DNA from 3 places in the Blautia sp. 1001283B150304_161114_C9 genome. Region 1 is predicted to be linked to each of the others. Evidence: riboswitches for the same ligand, from Rfam matches in the RefSeq annotation. Region 1 holds a riboswitch; each other region holds the start of a gene.
What was found. A riboswitch is a leader RNA that binds a small molecule or an ion and turns the genes downstream of it on or off. The one in region 1 is predicted to bind thiamine pyrophosphate.

Region 1 (14,007 bases):
AGCTACCATAATGAATATGATAAATGACATTGCTGCTGCATATCCAAAGTTTGGTACGTTAATAAAACATGTATTGTAAATATAGTGGGACATTGTGATTGTTGAGTTTGCCGGTCCACCCTTTGTCAGGTTGACAGACTCATCGAACAACTGCAGTGTACCATTAATTGACATGATGAATGTCATGATAATTGTCGGTTTCAGAAGCGGAACTGTAATCTTCCAGAAAGTCTTCCAGCCATTGGCACCGTCAATCTTGGCTGCTTCATATACAGAATATTCGATATTCTGAAGTCCTGCCAGATAGAACACCATATTATATCCGGTCCATCTCCAGATCAGCGCAAGGATAATTACAATCTTGGCACTGGCGGAATTTCCCAGGAAGTTATAGCCGGTAGATAAGATTCCAAGTTTGATCAGAATACTGTTGATCAGACCATCTGTAGCAAACATGGAACGGAAAATCAATGAATAGGATACCAGAGATGTCGCACATGGAAGAAATACACATGTACGGAAAAATCCCTTAAATTTCAAATCTTTGTTATTCAGAAGCTGTGCCAGAAGAATTGCCAGTATCAGCATGATTGGCACCTGAATGATCAGATACAGGAATGTATTTGCAATAGACTGCTGAAATACCTTGTCTGCCAGAATACGTTTATAGTTGCTGAAGATCGGATCTGCAAATCTCATATTTGCTCCGGCTCCGGTCTGCAGGGAAATGATAAATGCACGTATCATTGGATAAAAGCTCATGATCGCGATCATGATAGTTGCAGGGGCCAGAAACATCCATCCTGCTGCTCTCTGCTTGCCAAGCAGAGACATACCTTTTTTCTTGGAATTCACGTGAACTCCTCCTTTCAAAAAACTCTGTAACTGTTCAGCATTTTGCCGGACAATTACCAACTCTTTGCAGTAAAATGGGGGACTGCTGGCAGTCCCCCGCACTTACCTGTTTTCATTCACTTAATTACTGTCTACAGATTGCTTCACAGTTTCACTGTTCCCGCAATCCTGACATCATCTGATCCTTCGATCAGAATTTATTCAGTCATCTTGAATGCCAGAGTATCCTGAGCTTCCTGAAGAGCATCTTCTACAGATGTACCGTTTACAATATTTACAACTGCTGTGTTGACACATTCTCTTGCTTCATAGTGATACGGTGTTTTTGTGAACTCCGGAATATGAGAAGAGTATTCTACAATTGTTGAGAAGATTGACTGTCCACCGAAGAATTCGTTTGGCTCGTTGTAAACCTCAGATTCACCTGCCGGCAGATAACAGGAGATTGCACCTGCTTCCGGAAGGATTGCATCATAGAACTCTGTGCTGGAACCAAATGTGCTTGCAAGGAAATCTTCTGCAAGTTCTACATTCTGGCAGTTGGATGTAATATACCAGGAAGATCCACCATTGTTTGCATAATTTGTAGCTGTATCAACATCATCTACTTTAGGCATTGTTGTGATCTGCCACAGACCCTTCTGGTCTTCTGTAGACATCAGAGTAGCTGTGATCCAGTTACCATTTACGATACCTGCTGCCTCACCGCCTGTAATAGTAGCGATATATTCATCCCAGTTATTTACAAGTTTAACAACGTCATTCTTAACCAGATCTACATAAAGATTGATACATTTCTCTGCCACTTCATTGCCTACGATGTAAGCTTCGCCATCTTCGTTTACGAAGTTAGCTCCGCAGGACTGCATCATCATCATCAGAGTATCGCCGCCTGTAGCTTCACTTGTAAGAAGATATTTGCCTGTTTTTTCATGAACATCTTTACCGATTTCCATGAATTTGGACCATGTGATATCTGTCAGATCATCAATGGTATATCCTGCTTCGTCAAGGATATCTGTACGATAGCATGCAATAACAGCACCGTTATCAAACGGAACACCATAATGTGTATCATCTACCATGGAATAGGACTGTTTCAGTTTACCAAAATCATCCCAGTTAATGTTGATATCTTTCAGATCTGTGAATGCATCCGGATAGCTCTTCAGATATTTCTGATAGCTGTTGTCCTGCATAAGAACGATATCAGGAAGTGTGCTATAATCGCCTGCATTTGCTGCTGTTGTCAGTTTAGTCTGGCAGTCATCAGAAGATGTTTCTATAATATCTACAGAAAATCCCTCATGGTCTTTTGCATACTGATCCGCTGCGATCTGCATGGATTTGATGTTGAAGTTCTGATCCCATGCCCATACGGTTAACTTGTTGTCATCATCAGATTTCGCTGAAACAACTGTAGCTGATCCTGCAAAGGATGCTACCATAGCACCGGTCATTAATACTGCGAGTAATTTTTTTCTCATATTTATGTCCTCCTTTATTAAGCTTATTCTTTCTTCCGAATCGCTTGTAAGCTGATTATAACATCCGATTTTCAGGTATAGTTTGCATAACCGTACACATAATGTGCAATTTCGATCATTTTATGTATTTTGCACTATTTGAAATGCCAAAAAATCTGTTTTTTGTTCACTTTCTCATTTGCACCGCTTTTTCCATGTGATTTTAATGATAAAATCCACTTTCATGGACAAAAAAATATATTTTTTTGTCTTTGAAAATGGCTTTTGTTCTTATTTCATAAATTTTTCATTCAATTTTTGTACACATTTTACAATTTTCAATTCATTTTATGCAAAATAGACTTTTTCAGGATATTGTGATTTCATCGCATGAAGCAGTTCCTCATTAAGATCAAGAAGCAGTTTTATCTTGTGCCCGTCTTCCCGGATAATCATTGTATAATAAGGAGTATCATCATCATAAGAGGTATAATCGTACTTTTTCAGTTTCTCCGTTCCGCCATTCCTTTTGTACCTTGCAACACTTTCATGCCAGTGCGGTGCCACTGTCTCCAGGCTGCTCAACTCCAATATATGAGCTGTTTTGCGATACTTCTTGCCATAGATCACATCTATTTCCAACTGACCGTTTTCCATCGTGTATTCATAATCCTTCTGACTGAATATATCAAAGACAAAATACAGCCCTGCAAGCATAAATCCCGGAAGCATAAATGCCTGGGAAATCGTGATTCCCATAACCACAAAAAGCACTGCAAAAACAATCATTACCACACGCAGGACTCCGGACATACTCTTTTTCTTTCTTGAGACCTGCTCCACAATCTTATAGTTCATAACTTTTTACCATCCTTCCTCTGAATGAATATCGAAATCCAAAAGCTGCTGTTCATAATTCTCCGGCCGCTTTCTCCATTCAACCGGCGTCACTCCCATTATCTGTCTGAAGTTCCGGTTAAACGTTGAATTGGTCGTGAAACCACATTTGTGCGCAATATCTGCCACCGGTATATCTGTTGTCTGCAAAAATTCACAGGCAGTATGAATCCGCACAGAATTAATATACTCCAGAGGACTTACCTTCATATGCGATGTAAATACTCTTCTGAAATGAGTTTCACTGATGTGACAGATCTTCGCCAGATCCTCAATCCGAATGTCTTCCATATAGTGATAAGAAACAAAATCCAGTACGCGGGTGATCATATTTGTAAGTTTTCCTGTTTCCTCTTCCACCCTGTCTTCCGGTGATGCCCGGTTCAGTCTGGCAATTTCTACAAGTAGTGCCGCAAGAACTCCACTGGATTCTTCAATATAAAATTCTTCTCCTTCACGCATGATATTCATGATCTTAAGAATTTTTTCAGCTATGGAGGGAGACTCATTCTCTTTCAGAAATAAAGCCTTAGAATATATTCTCTGGATCATTTTTTCAGCCTTTACCGGATTGTTCAGAAATTTTTTCATAAAACCTTCCACATCTATGAAAAGATACTCCCATTTACTAACCGTACCCAGATCACTGTTAGTCGTATGAGCATAATTGGGTGGAATCACCGTAAATTCTCTTCCCGAAAACCGCCTTTCAGCCTCACCAAACGCCATAAATCCATCCCCTTCATAGCAGAAACCAATCTCCAGATAATTGTGAAAATGAAGATAATCCACATCATTTCCATAATTCTGAACCCACTTCTGCCCCAGAAGAGCCAGAATCGGACTTCCGGCAGGCATCTGGTAATAGCGGAATTCCATCTTCGGTTTTCTTCTCTTCTTTGCCATACAGTCACCTCATTTTCTGTTCTGCATTTTCACAATATGATTTTACCAGTTTTTTATATATATTTCGATATTTTTGTACATTTTTCAACAAAAATATACAAAAACACCTGACAGACTACTTTTATAATCTGTCAGGTGTCCCCTTTCCCTATCTGTTATTATCAATCTTTTTATTCATAGTCTCATGGCTGAACCCGAATAATTTTGACTGATGACAGTTCTATACATGTCTCTGATATCATTTTATTTTCTTCATGATTGTGGTTTTCTCTTGATTCCACACTGAATTGCATCTGTCGGACAGACTTTGCGGCATCTTCCACAGCGAATACATTCCGGGCTGTTGGAGTTTTCCACAGGGTCAACGATCATCTGGCAGGCTTTTGCACATTTTCCGCATTTTATACACTTATCTTTATCCACTCTGTATTTATACAGAGAGACAGGATTAAAGACAGAATAAAGTGCTCCCAGGGGACAGATATATTTGCAGAACGGACGGTAGATTAAAATGGAGAGAATGATCGTTATGACAAGGATCACATTCTTCCATATGTACAGCCAGCCCAGTGCACTGCGCATGGATTTATTCAGAAGTACCAGCGGCAGTCCGCCCTCCAGTGTTCCTGCCGGACAGATCAGTTTGCAGAAATAGGGTGCCCCCTGTCCCATAATATCCACAAGGAACAATGGAAGCAGGATCACAAACACTGCAAAAATCACATATTTCAGCTTACGAAGCAGTTTATCTCCCTTGAATGTGCGGATTTTCTTAGGAAATGGAATCTTATTTAACAAATCCTGGATCAGTCCAAAAGGGCAGAGAAAACCGCAGATCAGCCTTCCCACCATAGCCCCGATGAAGATAAGAAATCCCACCACATAATAAGCCATTTTGAAATTCCAGCTCCCTATCACCGCCTGAAGGGAACCAATAGGACAGGCGCCAACAGCACCGGGACAGGAATAACAGTTCAGGCCCGGAACACAGGCATTTTTCAATTTGCCTGTGTAAATTTTGCCTGTGACAAAACCGGTAACATGACTGTTTGTAATGAACGCCCACAGTGCCTGAATTCCGTGGCGTGGCCACTCATTAATCTTCATATTTTTTGTATTTTGTTTCTTATTACTTTTGTTATCGCTGTTCTTTTTGTTACTCATGATAATTTATTTTCTTCCTATTCATATCTTCCACAGACTTATCTTATGACAATGTTTCCGGTTAAATCATCCTATTCCTACACATTCCATACAGATGTTAATGGCTTTTGTAAACACCACTGCCAGCTCTCCGCGGGAAATTCCATATCCCATAAAGCAGGCTCCCACAAGCATAAGAATCACAGCCGGCCATTTACTGTTCCATATTTTGCTGGTTTTTAATTTATTCATTTATTTTCCCTCTGTGACATTCGCCAGCTCTTTTTCCACAATCTCTTTCCACTCGTCCAGGCTGTGGCTTCCGGAGTAAGTCTCGCCTACAATATTTCCATTTTTGTCAACAAAGAATGTTTCCGGGAAAGCGGAGATTCCATTAAGACGTCCGTTCATCATTCCGGAATCCGGGATCAGGAATGGATAGGATGCCTTTGTTTTCTTCTGAAGTACCTGAGCCTTTTTCACTGCTTCCTCATCCTGCTTTCCACCACTGCCTACTGTATCCAGTGTCACGCCTACTACTCCTACTCCTTTATCCTTCATCTCCTGATAAAGCTTCTCCAGATCAGGAATCTCATTGACACATGGAGAACACCAGGTGGTGAAAATATTTACCATAGTCAGATCATACTTGCTGAAGATATCCTGTGTGTAAGTTTTTCCATCAACTCCTGTTGTTTCAAATTTGCCTACATTTGTTCCTTCAGCTGCCTCTGTACTGTCAGAAGTATCCTGCGGCTGATCAAATGCAGAAAGCATCTGGAACGGGGTCATTTCTGTAAGTGTTACTTCAATCCCCTCCACGTCCTTTAACAGATCTGCATCCGCATCCTTGTTTGTGCTGAGATAATATTTATATTTGCCATCACTGCTGGTACCCAGTTCTTTATGCTCTGTGCAGCCGGTAATCGTATCCAGATCTTTTTGGGATTCCTCATCATACATTCCGATCACACCTACTCTGCTGAGACTTTTCAGCCAGTCGTCATATCCGGTGCCCATCTTGTCCACCTCTGCATCCTTCTGCTCATCTGTCAGGGTGCACCAGCTTGCTGTGGCATATGTCACTGCATCTGCATTGTCATTCCATCTCTCATCTGTAAACATGGAAATGTTCTTCTTCTCCATCTGCTCTTTCAGATCTTTGGAAATCCCTAATTTCATTCCAAGGAATGGATATTCATAAGTATCCTGTGCCGGCTGAGCAATCTCTGACGGTTTGAAAGATCCTGCGATCAAGCCCTCGGAAGCTGCCACACTGCCATCTTCTGCTGCCTGAGCATCCTTTCCATCCATCTGAACCGCACCTGCACCGGCTTCCTCTGCAGGCACTGAAAGAGTTTCCTCTGCACGTGCAGTTACAATACCTCCCATAGATGTCACACTTAATACACCTGCTGCAAAAATCGCCATTAATCTCATTCTTCTGTTTTTCATTATAAGTAAGCTCCCTTCATTTTTTACTGCTATGATTTTTATATTACTTTTAAGCCAAGCCGATAAAAACATACACTTCTCTACCTGCTCCTAACCAAATAACTGCTTCACAGTTTAATTGGTTAATTCCTTATGTCTGTCTGCAGATCTGGATTTCATCCCCGCATAACAGGCATCGTTTTATTGATATGCACACATTATAGCATCTGAGAAATAAAATCTGTGTTAAGAAAATAACTTTTTTCGAATTTTATTTCACGGCCAGTCACAGACGAATCTGAAACTTGTTAAAAGAACTTTATAATCGAATATTTTAGAGGATTGCTATAATATGAAACATTTTCTTTTTTTTACACGAATTTTATACTTCGTGTGCTATGATAAAATTGATAATATATCAGAGTCAAAATTTTAATCGAATCAAGTAAGTCCCCTGCGGGGGGTGCGAATATCCGCTTGACTCGTACAAACGCAAAATATCTTCTGGCCTTTTGATTTTGATATTATAAAACTATGAAACCGGAAATTCAAAAAGGAGATTATCATGCACATTTTAATTATAGAAGACGAAGAACAGCTCTGCCGTTCCATGGCAGAGGGACTCCGCATGGACGGATACGAAACAGATACCTGCTTTGACGGGGAAGAGGGACTGGAATTATGTATGACAGAGAATTACGACCTGATCCTTCTGGATCTGAACCTGCCGGGAATTGACGGTCTGGAAATCCTGCGTCAGTTCCGTACCTTCAATACCAATACTCCTGTTCTCATACTCTCCGCAAGAGTACAGATTCAGGATAAGGTGGAAGGTCTGGATCTGGGAGCCAACGATTACCTTACCAAACCATTTCATTTCGAGGAGCTGGAAGCCCGTATCCGCAGCCTTACCCGCCGTAAATTTATCCAGGAGGATGTCTGCCTGAGATGCAGCCGCATTACCTTTGACACACGCACAAGAGAAGCCAGTGTAGATGGCACGCCTCTTGCTCTCACCAGGAAAGAAAGCGCACTTCTGGAATACTTTCTGCTTCACCGCAACCGGATCATCAGCCCTGAGGAAATGATTGAGCATCTCTGGGACGGCAGCGTGAACAGCTTCAGTAACTCTATCCGGGTGCACATTTCTTCCTTAAGAAAAAAACTGAGAACTGCTCTTGGATATGATCCTATACAGAATAAGATTGGACAAGGATATATTATGGAGGACTAAATCTATGAAATTTTATTCAGAAAAACTTTCCCCCCGCAGGCTCTCCCTCCAGTGGCGGCTCACATTGCTAATCTCCGGATTGGTTATCACAGCCTGTGCACTGATGTATTTCTTCATCAGCCGTTCTGCTGTGACCGGTCTGGAAGGGATTTCCGACTATGTAGTTCTGGTCACCCCTGACAATTCAAGCCCGATCTCCATCAATGTAGATCCAAAAATCCTCATCCCTGATCTGGAAAACCAGATCCAGAATACCAAAAACAACTTTCTGTTCCAGAGCATGATCGCCACAGGTATCATTATTCTTCTCAGCAGTATCTGTACCTGGTTTGTCACCAGAAGAGCCCTGACCCCTCTGCGCAGATTCAGCGACAGAATCAGTCAGGTACAGGCACAGAATCTGTCTGAACCGCTGGAAGTCCCACTCTCAGAGGATGAGATCTCGCGTCTGACCAGATCCTTTAATGACATGCTTGCCCGCCTGGATAATGCCTTCTCTGCACAGAAGCAGTTTGTGGCAAGTGCAGCACATGAGCTTCGCACACCCTTAGCTGTAATGCAGACAAATCTGGAAGTTTTTCACAAAAAACCGGAACACGCACCCCGGGAATACGACAGACTTTTCACCATGCTTCAGGAACAGACCGGACGGCTTTCCCATCTTGCAGAAATCCTGCTGGACATGACAGGTCTTCAGACTGTAGAGCGTTCTGACACCATTTCCCTTGCAGCACTCACAGAAGAAGTTTTCTGCGATCTGGACCCGGTTGCAGACAAGCATCAGATCCGGCTTATTCAGACAGAAGGTGACTGTACTGTTACAGGCAGCTATATCCTTCTGTACCGGGCAGTCTATAATCTGGTTGAAAATGCGATCAAATATAACCGGCCTTCCGGTTCCGTTACTGTAAACATTCATTCTGCAGAATCTGCAGTCCTGGAGGTAACTGACACAGGCATCGGTATCTCCCCTGAAAATCAGGAAAAAATCTTTGATCCCTTCTACCGTGTGGACAAATCCCGCAGCCGCGCCATGGGCGGTGCAGGTCTGGGGCTTGCTCTTGTAAGCGAGATTGCCAGACAGCACAACGGCCAGGTAAAAGTAACCCAGAGCAGCGAAAAAGGCAGTACCATTGCCCTGATACTGCCTGAATCAACTGACTATTGATTTTTTCTCTTATTTATTTTTTTCCAGAATCTGAATCAGTTTCTGTGTATCTTCCATAGTAGTAGCCCAGCTTGTGGCAAAGCGGATCACAGAGTGTGTCTCATCATACTTCTCCCAGAATCCGAACTCCACATCCTGGGCTATTTTTTTCATTACATCATTGGACACAATACAGAAGATCTGATTGGTGGGAGTATCCAGAGAAAGCTGATATCCATACTTCTTCAGTGCATCCTTGATCTGCTCTGCAGCTTCCATTGCAGGTTTGCCGATCCGCAGGTACAGCCCGTCCGTAAACAGCTCACCAAACTGGATTCCTGCAATCCGTCCCTTGGCAAGCAATGCTCCATGCTGCTTGATGATCGTAAAGAAATGAGGAATCCGTCCTTTCTGCGGTATAACCACTGCTTCTCCAAACAATGCTCCGCATTTGGTTCCTCCAATGTAAAATACATCGCTAAGTTCTGCCAGATCAGTGAGAGTCACATCGTTCTCCGGGCTTGCCAGTGCATAGGCAAGGCGGGCGCCATCCACATAAAGGGGGAGATGATTTTCCCGGCAGACTTTGCTGAGAGCTGCTAATTCCTCTCTGGAATACAGGGTACCATACTCTGTTGGCTGGGAAATATATACCATCCCAGGCATTACCATATGCTCATAATTGGCATCATCATAGAAATCCTTCACCAGCTTCTCAATCTGCTGTGCAGAGATTTTTCCATCTTTCTGCGGTACTGTCAGAACCTTATGTCCACCAAATTCAATAGCGCCAGATTCATGGGTTGCAATATGACCTGTATCCGCAGCCACAACTCCCTGATAGGATTTCAAAAGTGCATCGATTACTGTGGCATTGGTCTGTGTTCCGCCAACCAGCAGGAATACTTCTGCCTCCGGCGCATTGCAGGCTTCTCTGATCTTTTCTTTCGCATCTTCTGTGTATGGATCCTGACCATAGCCCACTGTTTTCTCCAGGTTTGTCTCCATCAGCTTCTTCATGATCGCAGGATGCGCACCTTCCATGTAGTCACTGGCGAAATATAAACGTGATTCTGTATTTTCCATTTTTATCGTTATGTCCTTTCACTGCACTATCTGCGCATTTGACTTTTTTATTCATAGCTTCTGTTCTGTACCGGAACGCTATTCATTCTGTTACTCTATTTTTCTTAGCATTTCTCCCATCTGCTCTTCTGACTTTCACAGATGGAGTTCCACTGACAATTCCCACAGATTTCTTTCCTCTTTCCTGATGCCAGGATTTTCTTTTGAACAACATCTGTAAAATCATCAAATTCCATGATCTGTCCATTCTCCAGGCCGCATAGTTCCAGCACTGCATTGTCATATGCTTCTACAAGTGAAAAGGAAGAACAGCATCCTTTTTCATTATTGGGACAGGCAGAACAGATCTCGTCTGTATCTGCATGAAGCTGTATCTTCGCTCCCTTCTGGAAAATATCCAGCATTTCCTGCATATGTGCGGAAAATCCATCACTGTATCCCTCACCCTTGAAATATGCAAGGCACATTCCATGGTGAGGGCGTAGTGGAATATTTTTTATAAAAGACATCTTTGTGCACCTTTCTCCTTAATTTTTTAACATATTGGATACTTTAACACAAAGCGTTTTTATTGACAACTTTTTTTATTTTATAGTTTACAATCCAATAATTCTATATACTGATCGGATTTCATCAGACTTACTGGATAAAATCAGAAAATCCTTTTTTACTTTTTCTTCATTTACCAGCCTTAGCTACCCTCATATTATAAAGAAAGGTACCCAATGATGCCAGAATAATCAGCACATATCCTGTAAAGCTGTACTTATCCGGAATCTCTCCAAACAGGACAAATCCCAGCATCGTGGCAAAAATAATCTGCGAATAATCAAAGATGGAAATCTTCCCTGCAGGTGCATAGGTGTATGCAGCCGTAATCGTAAACTGTCCGCCCGCTGCGAATAATCCTGCCATCAGCAATGTCACAAGCTGCTTCATACTCATGGGTGTGAAATGGAACAACATCCAGGGTACAACCGACAAGCAGGAGAAAAATGAAAAATAAAACACAATAACCGGTCCCTTCACTCCGTGAGTTCCCAGTACACGCACCATCGTATACGCAATTCCTGCTCCCAGTCCACCGCAGACTCCAATCAGTGCCGGAACAAGTGCCGCATTCTGAAATCCCGGTTTCACTACAAATAAACATCCGATAAACGCCAGCGCAACACACGCTGCCTGTGCCGGTCTGATCTTTTCCTTTAACAAAAGGAATGAAAAAATAATCGCGAAAAACGGAGACAATTTATTCAGGATCGATGCATCTGCCACCAACAGATGATCAATGGCATAAAAGTTACACAGAATCCCCAGTGTCCCGCACACACAACGCAGGATCAGCGGTCCCCAGTATTTCTTATCCACCTTCGGCACTGTACGATTTTTACAGAGAATCACCGCTGCAAACACCGCCGCCACCAGATTCCGGAAGAAACTCTTCTCCACAGACGGCAGATCACCTGCCAGACGCACACTCACATTCATACAAGCAAAGAAAAACGCCGACAGGATGATCATTATCATACCCTTTATGTAATTTTCCTGTTTCATCAGATTTAACCTGCCTTTCTGTCCATGCAGACAGCTTCTTTTTATCATATGCTGTCTGTCATCTACCTGTTAATCATAGCACGGACAATCGTTTTAGTACAAATAGATTTTTTATTTCAATTCGTCCTAAGCCATGATATACTATAAGAGCTGTCGAACCTCCAGCAGAAAGGAGGTGAGTTTCATGGAAGAAATTCTCGTCACATTTCTTGTCTCTGTTTTAGCAGGCGTAGTTAGCTACTACATATGCAAATGGCTGGACGGCAGACACTAGACAGCAACAGCCCAAACGGAACAGCTCACCGTAACGAGCAAGAAAGCCCTCAGAGCTGCAACTCTGAGGGCTTTTGTTTCTTTAGTTCGCTTCATGGAATCTCGTCACATTCCTTAGCTACTGTTAGTATATGCTGAGAAAAATAAAAAGTCAACTTAAAAATAATATTAGGTAGTGTAAATTTACTGTAGGAAATTTACACTACCCTGCTTTTACATCCCATTGACTTTTCCAAAAGCTTGTGTTACTCTAAAGCGTGTTTGAAAATTGTAACGCACATCTTGCGTAAAGCATTTTTCAAATACGCTCTAACAAAAGAAAATCTGCATAATGGATAATAACAACGGGAGCCTGTGGGACAGGCTGAGAGGAAGATAGATCTTCGACCGCACCTGATATGGATAATGCCAGCGTAGGGACTGTATTTGTATATTAAAATCTGCCAGTGTGTTATTCCGGCAGATTTTTTTTGCAGGATTTTATCTGTTTCCTGCACAACTGATAATGTCTGCTTCGGCAGACCAAATCTTCATTTCAAGGAGGTTCATTATTATGAACACAGACAGATCAAAAACACTCAGAATGGTCATGCTCGCCATGATGGTTGCCATCGGCGTTGTCATCTCACCTATTCTGAGAATCGAGGGTATGTGCCCTACTGCACACCTGATAAACATCGTCTGTTCCGTACTTCTGGGACCGTGGTATTCATTGCTTTGTGCCACTCTCATCGGAATCATCCGAATGATGTTTATGGGTATCCCGCCACTTGCACTGACAGGTGCCGTATTCGGCGCATTTTTATCAGGCGTTTTCTACCGCGCTTCTCATGGAAAGATTATCTGCGCAGTGATCGGTGAAATCTTCGGAACCGGTATCATCGGCTCTCTGGTTTCCTATCCTGTAATGGCATTTCTTATGGGCAGAAGCGGACTGAACGCATTTTTCTATACGCCAATGTTTCTGGCAGCAACCTGCATGGGCGGCACCATTGCCTACTTCTTCCTGAAGGCCTTAAGTCACGCAGGAATGCTTGCCAAATTTCAGCAAAGCCTTGGAGCAAAAGTATATGATCGTAAATCAGACAAATCCCAGACAATTGACCAGAACAGCACAGCCGCTGATTCACTGCATCACTAATCCGATTTCTATTCATGACTGTGCGAATATTATTCTGGCGGCCGGAGGCCGCCCGATCATGGCAGAACATCCTGCTGAAGTAGCTGAGATCACCAGCCATGCTCAGTCACTGGCACTGAATCTTGGAAATATCACCGATGCGCGTATGAAATCCATGCCTGAATCTCTGAAAATCGCTGCCAGTCTCCACATACCTGTTATGCTTGATCTGGTAGGAACCGCCTGCAGCAATCTGCGCTATGAATTTGCGCAGAAGCTTATGAACATCCACATGCCTGAACTCCTTAAAGGAAACATGTCTGAACTTCTTGCCATGTCCGGACAGACCGCACATGCAATCGGAATTGACGCAGGCGTACAGGATGTGCTTACAGATGTCAATCGTTCCCATCTGAAAGAACTTTTCCAGGAAAAAGCTTCCCAATGGAATACCACACTTCTTATCACAGGCAAAGAAGATATGATCGTCTCCGCCAGTAAGTGTGAATTTATCACAAACGGTACTCCTGCCATGTCACAGATCACAGGAACCGGATGTATGCTTGGAATGATCTGTGCCACCTATCTGGCAGTTACAGACCCATTTACAGCGGCCCTGTCAGCAGCCAGAGAATTTGGCACAGCAGGAGAAAGAGCAGAGAAAAACAGCTCCGGACCCGGAAGCTTCCAGACAGAGCTGTTCGATCAGTTTTACAATCTTTTATAAAAAAGTTCCCGTCAGACAACATGGCCAAATTTCTTCCATATTATCTGCGGGAACTTTTTTATGCTATTTCCGCACTGCGCATCTTTCCCAGTTCTCGTCTCGCAAACACAATTGCCAGCACAAATGCCGCTGCATCTGCGATCGGTCCTGCATACATCACTCCAT
Region 2 (7,126 bases), on a different contig from region 1:
ACTGTTCCCAAAATGTTTCCTAGTTTCTTTCTGCGCAGCCTGTGCGATTTCCTCCAGAAGAGGCAATGCAGCCGGAGACAGCAGTGCCTGAAAATCCTCTGGTGTACGGTTATCATGAGCAAGTGCCCTGCGTACATCTGCCTCTGTATATTTATCATAATCGTAAGCATTCATGGCAGAAATAACCTGATCCATCACGTCTGATTCTTCCAGTACTTCCATTCCCGGAAGATATTTCATATGATCGATCCTGTTCTTTTTCATATCTTCCAGAATCACTTCATTGACAATACTTTCGTTGAAGTGTTCCCCATGTTCCATATTTTTTTCTGTTGTTTCCATTGATGTTTTCTCCTCTTTATTACCATTTAGTAACTTTCGTTTTCCTATAAATTAATACCTACTCCGCAGTTATAGCAATCCTCTAAAATAATGCATCTTAATCCAGCCCATCAGAGTGTGAAATCCTGCGTCAGATATCTTTGCCGTGCGTCAGCACGCCTGCAGATATCTTCCTTGTCTTTCGCACGCTGCTGAACTGTCTTAAATGCATTATTTACGAGGATTGCTATAATCAAAAATCTCATTTTAGAATGATTTTTTATTTATTACTCATGAAGAAAACCAGTCAGTGGAGAGGATGCGCTTGCACCTTTTTCCAGGGTTCTTCCCAGTCCGGCAAGGTATGCACTTCGTCCTGCTTCAATAGCTTTTTTAAATGCTTCAGCCATTATCTGCACATCACCTGCTGTGGCAATCGCAGTATTTGCCATAACTGCAGATGCCCCCATCTCCATGGCTTCACACGCCTGAGAAGGACGTCCGATTCCTGCATCTACAATGATTGGGAGCTCAATTTCGTCAATCAAAATCTGGATAAATTCCTTAGTGCACAGACCTTTATTAGAGCCGATCGGAGAACCCAGCGGCATGATGCAGGCAGCTCCGGCATTTACCAGATCTCTGGCTGCATTCAGATCCGGGTACATATAAGGCATTACTACAAATCCTTCTTTTGCAAGAATTTCTGTAGCTTTAACAGTTTCATAGTTATCCGGAAGCAGATATTTTGAATCATGGATCACTTCGATCTTTACGAAATCACCGCATCCGATTTCTCTGGAAAGTCTGGCAATACGAACTGCTTCTTCTGCATTTCTGGCACCTGAAGTATTGGGAAGAAGAGTAACATTTTTCGGAATATAGTCCAGAATATTTGCCAGTCCACCTTCATTGGCACGACGCAGAGCCAGAGTGATGATCTGCGCATCTGCCTTTTCAATACATGCTTTCACCAGATCCAGAGAAAATTTTCCGGATCCCAGAATAAAACGGGAAGTAAATTCATGACCTCCCAGAATCAGTTTGTCTTCATTATTTGTACTCATAATTTAAGTCCTTCTTTCGTATATTATAATGTGATATCAGGATATTCCTGTTTATCTTCCACCTCCCATGAAGCTGACTATTTCCAGTATGTCATTTTCATGTAAAACAGTAGTGCTGTACTCGGCTTTTGACAGAATTCTTTCATTTAATTCTACTGCAATCTGGCTGGGCACATAGCTGTTTTCCTCCAGATATTGCTCTATTGTAAGAGTATTCTGCAATTCTTTTGTTTTTCCATTAACAGTAACAAGCATACTTTCTCCTTTCCGGGAAAAGAAGGTCTGGCCTCTACAACATAAAAAAGAGTCCACAAAAGAATACACCCGCGGTGGTGCACCCCTTCATGAACTCTGTTCACTCTCATCTTTCCCAATATTCATCTGTTATAATGTAAATTTCCCTGTAAGCCCCCGGTTTTCTCTCACTTATTACAGATTGATTACCGGACAGCTGAATTTCTTCAAATGCATGAGATAAATAAAAAGGAGATGCCAGTCATCTCCCTTTAAAATCATATCTTATAGGTTCCTACGTTGGCATTATCCAAATCAGGTATATGGGTCGAAGTTGATGACTTCCTCTCAGCCTGCACTCACAAGCTCCCCTTTCTTTACATGGATAAAGTATAATCTTTTATCCCATGTGTGTCAAGACCATATTTCTACATCCTCAGTTTCTTATGAAACTCCCGCATCGTATCCTTCTTGCAGAAGATAAACAGTGCAGCCAATGTCAGAAAACTGATTCCGGCACAGATTACTGAAGGTACGGCAAACTGCACAATTCCAGTCCAAACCAATATCATCGGAATCAGTCCTGCAATTCCGGCCTGTACAAGATAAAACAGATATTCTTCCCTTTCCAGACGGTTTATTTTTGCGATCACAGGAACAGAAAACTGCACTGCCAATATCCCGAAAGGAATCACAAAATCCACAGACCAGCCCTTCCATCCGGTAAACCGGTCCCATAGGATCGCAATTACTGATATGAGTAAAAGCTGCCACATTTCATTCTTCAGAATATTCCTGCGTTTAAAATATGCTACCATAACTACCAGCCACGCACAGGCACAGCCTGCTCCTGCAAACCAGAACCAGTCCAGTGATCCGGCTGTCATGAAATTGATCATTCCGCAGATTACCGCAATCGCAAGACACAGAAAACTAAAGGTCTGAACCACTTTCTGGTTTTCTTTTTTCTCCAGTTTCTGTCTCTCTCCATATCCTGGAAATTCATTTTTTAATTCTCTGTGTGAAACGTTTTCTTCACTCAGCATTCTCTGGAAATTTCTCTGGATGCTGTCATCCGGTATCTTGGAGGTGAATCCCAGAACCATCTCATCTCCGTAAGAGCAGGAACACATCTGAAGAGAATTGGTGCTTGCAAAAATTCCGAAATGCTGAATATATTCTTTATACTCTTCCGGAAAGCGGATAATTCCAATGTTGGAATAAACTGCTGTGATGCTTCTGCTTCCCAGGTTTGCTCCGATCATCAGAAAGTATTTCTTGATTTCCAGCGGTACAACACGTACCAGTGGATTCTTTTCGATGCGCACATATCCGCTCATATGCATGGCGATTTTTTCTTTTGCCAGTTCCTGTTCAAACTGCCGTTTCACATCTGCCAGAACTTCTTCAAAAGTTGTTGTATCTGAAAAAGTATAACCAACCTCGATCCATCCAAAGAAGTTGGTCATGGACTGAGATGGAAAATAGTTTCTCAGATTTACCGGGATCATCAAAGCTATGGGGCGTTTCTGCTGATTCTTCGGTACTTCTTCCCGAATGGAACACAGCATCATGGCGGTCAGCAGGATCGTGATGGAGACACCATAGGAACGGGCTCTCTGGTGGATATCTTTTACAGAAAGAACCACTTCTGTAATGTGCATATCTGAATGAACCAGCTTCTCCCCTTTCAGCTTTACCGCTGCTTTTTTCTTTTCTTTGTCCTTCGGTATATCTGAGGAATAATACTGGGAAAAGCTGTCTTCTTCTTTGTCTCCGTGCGTGATTTCTTCTGCATTTTCTATCCTTGGAAGATTGCTTTCCGGATGTGCAAGGATCAGGTAATTCTGTACCAGTTCCTGGAGAAAATGCATAGCTCCTGTACCGTCTGTCAGTGCATGAAATACTTCAAAATTGATTCTGTTTTTATCATAGCTGACCTGAAACAAAAGGGATTTTTTATCCGGAATATACAAACGGCTGCATGGCGGCTCTGTCTCCTGTTTTACAACGGCTCTCAGACTTCTGTGCTCCAGATAAAACCAGAACAGACCTTTTCTCAGAACTGCCTGAAACAGCGGATATTTTTCCATTGCCTGATCCAGTGCGCTTTGCAGGATTTCCCCGTCAACCTTTTCTTTTAGCTGACAGTAGAACCGAAAGACTCTGGTATCGTCTTTTCCTGTCACCAGAGGAAATGCCAGTGCCGCATTATCCAGTTTTCTCCATTTCGAATATCCTGTATCCATAGTTTCCCTGCTTTCTTTTTCATCTTGCATATTTTATATCTTTGATACTCCCTCATAGATAAAACAGAAAACTGCCCTGCCCTCTATAACTGCTGTCTGAATAAACAGAAAGTGTAATCAGAGTATCTTTTCATAACTCTTGTTCAAAAATTCGTTGATATATTTAAAACTCTCCTGTACATGCAGAAACTTGATTCCCAGCGCGAAAAATCCATGGAAGGCACCATGAATCCTGTGGAGTTTTACATGATTTCCGGCTTCTTCCAGGTTCTTTGCATATGCTTCCCCTTCATCCCTGAGAGGGTCATATTCTGCTGTGAGGACCAGAGTTTCCGGTAAATCTTTCAGATTATTTTCCAGAATCGGAGCAAAATATGGATTTTGTCTGTCCTCTTCGGTTCTCTGGTATAAGGTAAGATAATCTTCCATTTTTACTGCTGTCAGGAGATAATCGCTTCCATTTTCGTGTACGGATGGATAAGGAGATTCTTCTGTATAACAGTTTCCAAGTGCCGGATAGATGAGAATCTGGCGTTTGGGTGTGAAGTCGCCTCTGTCTCTTGCCATCAGGCATACGGCTGCTGTCAGGTTTCCACCTGCACTGTCACCCACGATCGTGATTTTCTCAGGGTCTGTATTTAAGATCAGCTCATTCGAGTAGAGAGCTTTTGCTGCCGCATAGCAGTCCTCCAGGGGAACCGGGAATTTGTGTTCCGGAGCAAGCCTGTATTCTACGGAAACTACAATATGTGCTGTTGCCTGTGCCATTCTGGAGCAGACACGGTCATAATTTTCCACGCTTTCCGTTACCCAGCCACCGCCATGAAAAAACAGCAGGATTGGAAATATATTGCCCTCTACAATCCCTGCCTGCATTGCTTCCTCTGTCGGGAAATACAGGCGGATCGGCACGGCATGATCTCCGTTATAAACTTTCGCATCCAGCTTTTTTACAAAAATCCGCATAGCATCCAGTTGTTTCAGATCTGCCAGTTTTCTGGAAGAATCCACTTCTATATTTCCATACGACAGTGTATGCAGAATTGTTTTCATTGTCTTTGATATCAATATTTCTTATTTCCTTTCTGACTATATAAGCATTTATTTATTATCCGGTAACGCCCGTTGCGTCACTATAAGCAGGCATAAAAATCCTTTGTCCTATAGCACACAACCAGGCGGATCATTTCACATACTGCTTATACTTAATGACGTTCATCCTCATTGCTGTACATTTCACAGAATCTTGCAGCAAATGCAGGTGGTTCATCATGTACATATAAATGGGAAATGTCTCCAAATGCACTGACACGGAAGCTTGCGATTCCTTCCCGTCTTTCTTCTGTGTTTACGGTTGTCACAGAGCTTGGCGCCGCACACAGTCCATGCCAGAGTACCATAGGAGATACGCTCATCAGATGACTGAGAAGTACACATTCCAGTCCGAAATGGCAGAAGAATACCAGTGTGTCATCGTTTGCCTTTGTAACTCTGTAATAGTGTCCTTCACGGACATATCCATGCTCAGCCAGAAGTTGATCAAATTTTCCGGTTACATAATCATAATAGCCTTTGGCGTCTGATTTCTGTAATCTTTCGTTTTCAAACCAGTGATCATACTGATAAAATCTCTCGTCCTGTGTCCAGTCCTGTGGCAGCCAGTCCCACAGGATTTTCTTTCTGTCCGTGATGTCCGGGCGGTCGATCAGGACATTAAATTCCTGTAACCAGTCACATTCTGTTGCTGTCCGGTTCATCTTTTTTAAGGTAAGAGAGGCGGTGTCTCTTGCTCTTCCAAGAGGGGAAACATAAAACTCTTTTACATCAAGTTTCGCCAATCTCTCCGACAGATATTCCACTTCTTTCCATCCTTTTTCTGTCAGAGAATCAATGGAATAATCCGGGTCCCCGTGTCGTACGATCACTAATTTCATTTGTATTTCTTTCCTTTCCAAGTCACTTATGTATATGTTTATGCGATATCCGGAGCGAAAAATATTTTACTCCCAATACCTCATAAACGAATTAATTCATCACAGAACAACTCCTGTGATTCATTATTTTTCTACTCTGTTTTATTTTACATTTTCCATTACAAATCTGTGTGCATTTTTATAGAAAATCTTTTCTGTCAGTTCTTCTGTAAAACCGTGTTTCAGAAGTTCTTCTCTTAAAAATGGCATAGACTGGACACCTTCTATGTGTGCCGGGAAGAGTCCGTCGCAGCCGTCGAAATCGCTTCCAATGGCAAGGCAGTCTTCTCCGCCCATTTCCAGCACTGCATCCATATGTTTCAGAAGGTCAGATATCTGTGGTTTCTCACCAACGAACGGTGCGAAGAAATTCATTCCTATGATTCCTTTTCTGGAGATCAGCTCTTTCAGATGTACTTTCTGAAGGTTTCTCGGCGCATCCCACACTTCTCTGATATCAGAGTGAGAAGCCATGACCGGTCTGTCTGTCAATTGAAACAGATCTTCCACTCCCTGATCTGACAGATGGGAAATATCCATCACGATTCCCTGATCCGTCAGGACTTTTACCATTTCTTTTCCTCTGGCAGTCAGACCCTTGGCCTGATCTGCGGCTGCTCCGCAGGCATATTCATTTTCATAATTCCAGGTCAGCATTGCGAAGCGAAATCCCATTTCCCGGATCTTTTCTACATATTTACCCATAATGGATAAATCCTCAATAGATAAAAATGCCGCTGCTTTTCTCTGCCTGTGTGCTTTTTCCATTTCTTCTCCGGTCAGGCACAGAGCGATCTTGCGGTTTTCTTCTGCAAGATATGCCATAGCACGGTCATAAAGACGAAAAAAATCCCTGTCCGGTTCCTCTTTGTCCAGCTTCACCGCATCTTTCCAGATTGCAAAAATCTGTGTGTAATTCTCTACAAAGTTTCCCACTCTTTTCAGATCCAGATTGCAGGAATTTTCATCCAGTGTATCTCCTGGTTTTAAAATTTCAGTCAGTGTATCTACATGACAGTCAAAATAATTCATTTTATCCGCCTGTTCCTTTCTTTTATCCTGGTACATTATTTTCCAAATAACTATACCAGATATTTTCCTGAACCTTTTTCTGCATTCAGCTTACCATTCTTATATACGGTTTGTCCAGACTTGATTACTATCTGAATTTTACCTTCTAACTGTTTTCCCTCATAAATGGTGTAATCCAGGTTGCTTTTTCTGTTTTCTACATGAATTTTGGTATTTTCTTTTTCTGTGATCAGTACAAGATCCGCATCAC
Region 3 (4,395 bases), on a different contig from region 1:
AGGAAATGGCTGCTATCGCAAAGACAGGACTGCAGGAAATCCTGATTCTTACAGGAGAGAGCAGAGCAAAATCTGATGTAAAATATATCGGAGAAGCATGTAAGATTGCCCGGAAATATTTCAAAGTAATCGGACTTGAAGTTTATCCTATGAATTCAGATGAGTATGCACATCTCCATGAATGCGGAGCTGATTATGTAACGGTATTCCAGGAGACTTATAATTCAGATAAGTATGAAACTCTGCATCTTGCAGGGCACAAGCGTATATTTCCTTATCGTCTGAACGCACAGGAACGTGCTTTAAAGGGTGGTATGCGAGGAGTAGGATTTGCTGCACTTCTGGGACTGGATGATTTCCGTAAGGATGCTTTTGCCACCGGATATCATGCATATCTTTTGCAGAGAAAATATCCTCATGCAGAGATTGCATTTTCCTGTCCGAGACTTCGGCCGATCATCAACAATGACCGTATTAATCCTATGGATGTACATGAACCACAGCTGCTTCAGGTGGTCTGCGCCTATCGTCTGTTCATGCCATTTGCAAGCATTACGGTATCTACCAGAGAGTGTGAGCGTGTACGCGATAACCTGGTTGGAATTGCTGCGACAAAGATTTCAGCAGGAGTCAGCACAGGAATCGGAAGTCATGTGGAGGATATCGAAGATAAAGGAGATGACCAGTTTGAGATTTCAGACGGAAGGTCTGTAGATGAAGTCTATAAGGCACTTTTGGATCATGATCTTCAGCCGGTTATGAATGATTATGTGTACCTCTAAAATGCAGAAAAATCCTTATGAAAATGTAATTGCAGTTACCAACCGCTCCCTGTGTCAGCGTCCCTTTGCAGAACAGATCGAGCGTGTATGCAGCCTTCATCCGAAGGCGGTTATTCTGAGGGAAAAGGATCTGCCGGAGGAAGAATATTCTCGTCTGGCAGAGCAGATACTGGAAATCTGTAAGAGATATCAGGTTCCCTGCATATTACATACCTATGTAAACGTAGCAGAAAAACTGCATCATCCATACATTCATCTGCCAATATTTCTGTTGGAAAAATATGAGGGAAAGCTTGGAGGTTTCCGGCAGATCGGAAGTTCGGTCCACTCCGTAGAAGATGCATTGAAAGCAGAAAGTCTGGGAGCTGATTATCTTACGGCAGGACATATTTATACAACTGACTGTAAAAAAGGACTTCCACCCAGAGGACTGGAATTTCTGGAGAATGTCTGTAAAGCAGTAAAGATTCCTGTATATGCCATAGGAGGGATACATCCGGGAACAGGACAGTTAAATGAGATTATGGAACATGGTTCAGCCGGTGGATGTATTATGTCAGATATGATGAAGATATAGTAAATAAAAAGCCGTATTTCAACAATCAAACATGTTGAAATACGGCTTTTATAAAAGCATCATTCATCAAAAATAGTAACAATTTCACCATCCAGAATACGGTTTGTATTCTTTACGGCACAGAAGTTTCCGCACATACTGCAGGTGTCTTCTTTCTCAGGTTTGGCCTCTGCGCGGTAGCGTCTTGCTTTCTCAGGATCCATGCTGAGTTTGAACATTTCTTCCCAGTCAAGACGTTTTCTCGCTTCGCTCATCTTATAATCCCATTCTGCGGCACCGGGAACTCCTTTGGCAATATCAGCAGCATGAGCAGCAATTTTGGCAGCAATAATTCCCTCTTTTACATCAGCTGCATTTGGCAGACGAAGATGTTCTGCAGGTGTTACATAGCAGAGGAAAGCAGCACCTGAATAAGCAGCAATCGCACCGCCGATTGCGGAAGTAATGTGGTCATATCCGGGAGCAACATCTGTTACAAGCGGTCCAAGTACATAGAAAGGAGCGCCATGGCAAAGAGTTTTCTGGATCTCCATATTAGCTGCGATCTGGTTCAGCGGCATGTGGCCAGGTCCCTCGATCATAACCTGAACATCCTTTTCCCATGCACGTTTGGTAAGCTCACCGAGAGTGATCAGCTCTTCAATCTGTGCAGTATCAGTTGCATCTGCAATACATCCGGGACGACATGCATCTCCCAGACTTAAAGTGATATCATACTCTCTGCAGATATCAAGAATTTCATCAAAATGTTCATAGAACGGGTTCTCTTTTCCTGTCATTTCCATCCATGCGAACATAATAGAACCACCTCTGGAAACAATGTTCATGAGACGTTTATTCTGTTTGAAACGTGCTGCGGTTGCACGATTCATACCGCAGTGGATAGTCATAAAATCCACGCCGTCTTCTGCATGCATACGTACGATATCAATCCACTCTTCAGAAGTAATCTTGCCAAGTGCTTTGTGATAATATACTACTGCGTCGTAGATCGGAACAGTACCGATCATTGCCGGACATTCGGATGTAAGTTTGCGGCGGAAGCTTCTGGTATCTCCGTAGGAGCTGAGATCCATGATGGCTTCTGCACCCATTTCTACTGCTGAATGTACCTTTTCATATTCCATATCAACGTCTTTCCAGTCTCTGGAAACACCTAAATTTACATTGATCTTGGTGGTCAGCTTTGCACCGACACCGCTCGGACTGATGCTCTTGTGATTTTTGTTGCAGGGAATAATTACCTGTCCTTTTGCAATCAGTTCTCTTAATTCTTCCACGTCAAAGTGTTCTTTTTCTGCTACGATTTCCATCTGTGGTGTGATGATTCCCTGACGTGCCGCGTCCATCTGCGTTGTATACTGTGTCATTTTTTCCTCCTTGCCCTGCACTGTGGGCTCTTAATTGCTGCACATAGTAATAGATAAACAGCAATATTAAATGAACTGCGCCTCCTGCATATAGCAGGGACTTGCACCTGCGCATATTCGTAAGTTTTTAAGTAAACTACTGGTGTGACAGAGAGTGGTGCCCCCGGTCTGTCGTGGCAATATTTTATTGCCTTTCAGGCGTGTGAAATCATTTGCCTGACTATTTATCCGCAATTAAAACAGGGGGGAGATAATATGATATGTCCGTTCAGAGTAAAAGGAAAACTGCAATACGCCAACAAGCATATTGCAGTGTGGAAGAACTATAACTTTCCCTACGTTGGCATTATCCAAATCAGGTAATGGGTTAAAGCGATACAGCTTACTCTCAGCCCGTTTACACAAGCACCCCTTGTCTCAATTACAATCAGTGTATCACTTAGATATGGGAAAGTCAATATAAAATTTTGGCTACGTCATTGATAACGTAGCCGGATTTATGCAATTGCTATGGATAACTATGGTCAGACTAAGGACATATTATAGGCTTTGGAATCAGAATGCCATACTTTGTTTTTCACTTTTTTATTGGCAATTACCTTAATGCCATACTTGGTATTCTTTTTCATTCCGGTGAGTGTAAAGAAATTGGAAGTTGTTGTTTTTACTTTTTTGAAAGAACTGCTTCCCGGATATTTTATGTAAATACTGTAATTGTCTGCACCGGCAGTTCTGTTCCATTTTACGCTCATGGAGCTGTTTGTGTTGCCTGCTTTCTGAAGAGTGATGACATTGGAAATATATCTGTCCGTAGAGGTTGAACTTACATACCGTTTATTTCCCAGAACCAGGTAAGGGTAAATCTTCACCTGATAAAATGTATTGCCGGATATTGGAATGGTAAAGGAATATCTGGTATTAAAATATTTAGTTATAAGTTTGTGGGCTGCAGAACTCTGGTATACAACCTTATAACCTGTAATGGAGTTTGAAGGGTTTACAGTCTGCATATTGAAGGTATATCTGCCGGTTGATGCATAGGAAGATTTAATCTTTACCTTTGAATAAAGCGTGGTACATCCCACAGTACGGGAAGAAATCGCAATGCCGGATGAATTCAGTGCTGTGATTTTAATAACGTAAGCAGTTCCTGCTTTTAGCTTATTGATCTTAGCTTTGTTGCGGGTATTGCCAATATAGCCGAGAAAACGATAGGAAGAGGAACTTAAAGGGCTGATATTGACAGCATATTTGGAAGCATTGGTAACAGGGTTCCACTGAATAGTTACAGAATTCTCGGAAGCTGCTGTCTGTCTGATCCCTGGCTGGGCGGTAAGAGAAGCGCAGGCATTCTGTGCATCGGATGATTCAATGGCAGGGGTGTCAGAATCGTCACTTTGAGCCTGTTCCACAGATTGTTCAGCGGGTGCCAGCTGTGCTGTGGCTGCGAATACAGAGGAAGCGGACGATAACGTGAGAACAGCACTGAGTGCAATACTCACAAAGAATTTTTTAAAACTTCTTGCTTTCATAGTAAAACCTCCTTTTGAAGTGCAAAACGAGAGAAAAAAATTGTTTTGCAGATAGTACACCGAAGTGTGTCTGAGCAGATTTAAATAATAAAAAAGCTCCGTTAATGTTTGATTTATTGTAACATAACGGAGCT

Region 2: linked by a shared signal. The riboswitch ahead of thiS (sulfur carrier protein ThiS) and the one ahead of thiW (energy coupling factor transporter S component ThiW) in region 1 are both predicted to bind thiamine pyrophosphate.
Region 3: linked by a shared signal. The riboswitch ahead of thiC (phosphomethylpyrimidine synthase ThiC) and the one ahead of thiW (energy coupling factor transporter S component ThiW) in region 1 are both predicted to bind thiamine pyrophosphate.

The regions. Positions count from the first base shown of each region.
Region 1 covers NZ_JADPGO010000036.1:8,153-22,159, forward strand. Annotated here, with positions in the region: gene I4V44_RS14905 (carbohydrate ABC transporter permease) at 1-855, opposite strand, end outside; gene I4V44_RS14910 (ABC transporter substrate-binding protein) at 1,053-2,342, opposite strand; gene I4V44_RS14915 (hypothetical protein) at 2,670-3,179, opposite strand; gene I4V44_RS14920 (helix-turn-helix domain-containing protein) at 3,186-4,124, opposite strand; gene I4V44_RS14925 (4Fe-4S binding protein) at 4,377-5,288, opposite strand; gene I4V44_RS14930 (CD1871A family CXXC motif-containing protein) at 5,355-5,519, opposite strand; gene I4V44_RS14935 (TlpA family protein disulfide reductase) at 5,520-6,722, opposite strand; gene I4V44_RS14940 (response regulator transcription factor) at 7,267-7,935, shown strand; gene I4V44_RS14945 (sensor histidine kinase) at 7,940-9,103, shown strand; gene I4V44_RS14950 (threonine aldolase family protein) at 9,113-10,168, opposite strand; gene I4V44_RS14955 (DUF1284 domain-containing protein) at 10,273-10,677, opposite strand; gene I4V44_RS14960 (DMT family transporter) at 10,847-11,722, opposite strand; TPP riboswitch at 12,330-12,433, shown strand; gene thiW (energy coupling factor transporter S component ThiW) at 12,549-13,136, shown strand; gene thiM (hydroxyethylthiazole kinase) at 13,066-13,842, shown strand; gene I4V44_RS14975 (MATE family efflux transporter) at 13,901-14,007, opposite strand, start outside.
Region 2 covers NZ_JADPGO010000010.1:558-7,683, reverse strand. Annotated here, with positions in the region: gene thiH (2-iminoacetate synthase ThiH) at 1-342, opposite strand, end outside; gene I4V44_RS06920 (thiazole synthase) at 609-1,388, opposite strand; gene thiS (sulfur carrier protein ThiS) at 1,440-1,643, opposite strand; TPP riboswitch at 1,897-2,005, opposite strand; gene I4V44_RS06910 (DUF6320 domain-containing protein) at 2,051-3,871, opposite strand; gene I4V44_RS06905 (alpha/beta hydrolase) at 3,989-4,924, opposite strand; gene I4V44_RS06900 (histidine phosphatase family protein) at 5,077-5,805, opposite strand; gene I4V44_RS06895 (dipeptidase) at 5,947-6,876, opposite strand; gene I4V44_RS06890 (amidohydrolase family protein) at 6,927-7,126, opposite strand, start outside.
Region 3 covers NZ_JADPGO010000010.1:7,802-12,196, forward strand. Annotated here, with positions in the region: gene thiH (2-iminoacetate synthase ThiH) at 1-782, shown strand, start outside; gene I4V44_RS06930 (thiamine phosphate synthase) at 784-1,359, shown strand; gene thiC (phosphomethylpyrimidine synthase ThiC) at 1,419-2,729, opposite strand; TPP riboswitch at 3,044-3,152, opposite strand; gene I4V44_RS06940 (fibronectin type III domain-containing protein) at 3,254-4,261, opposite strand.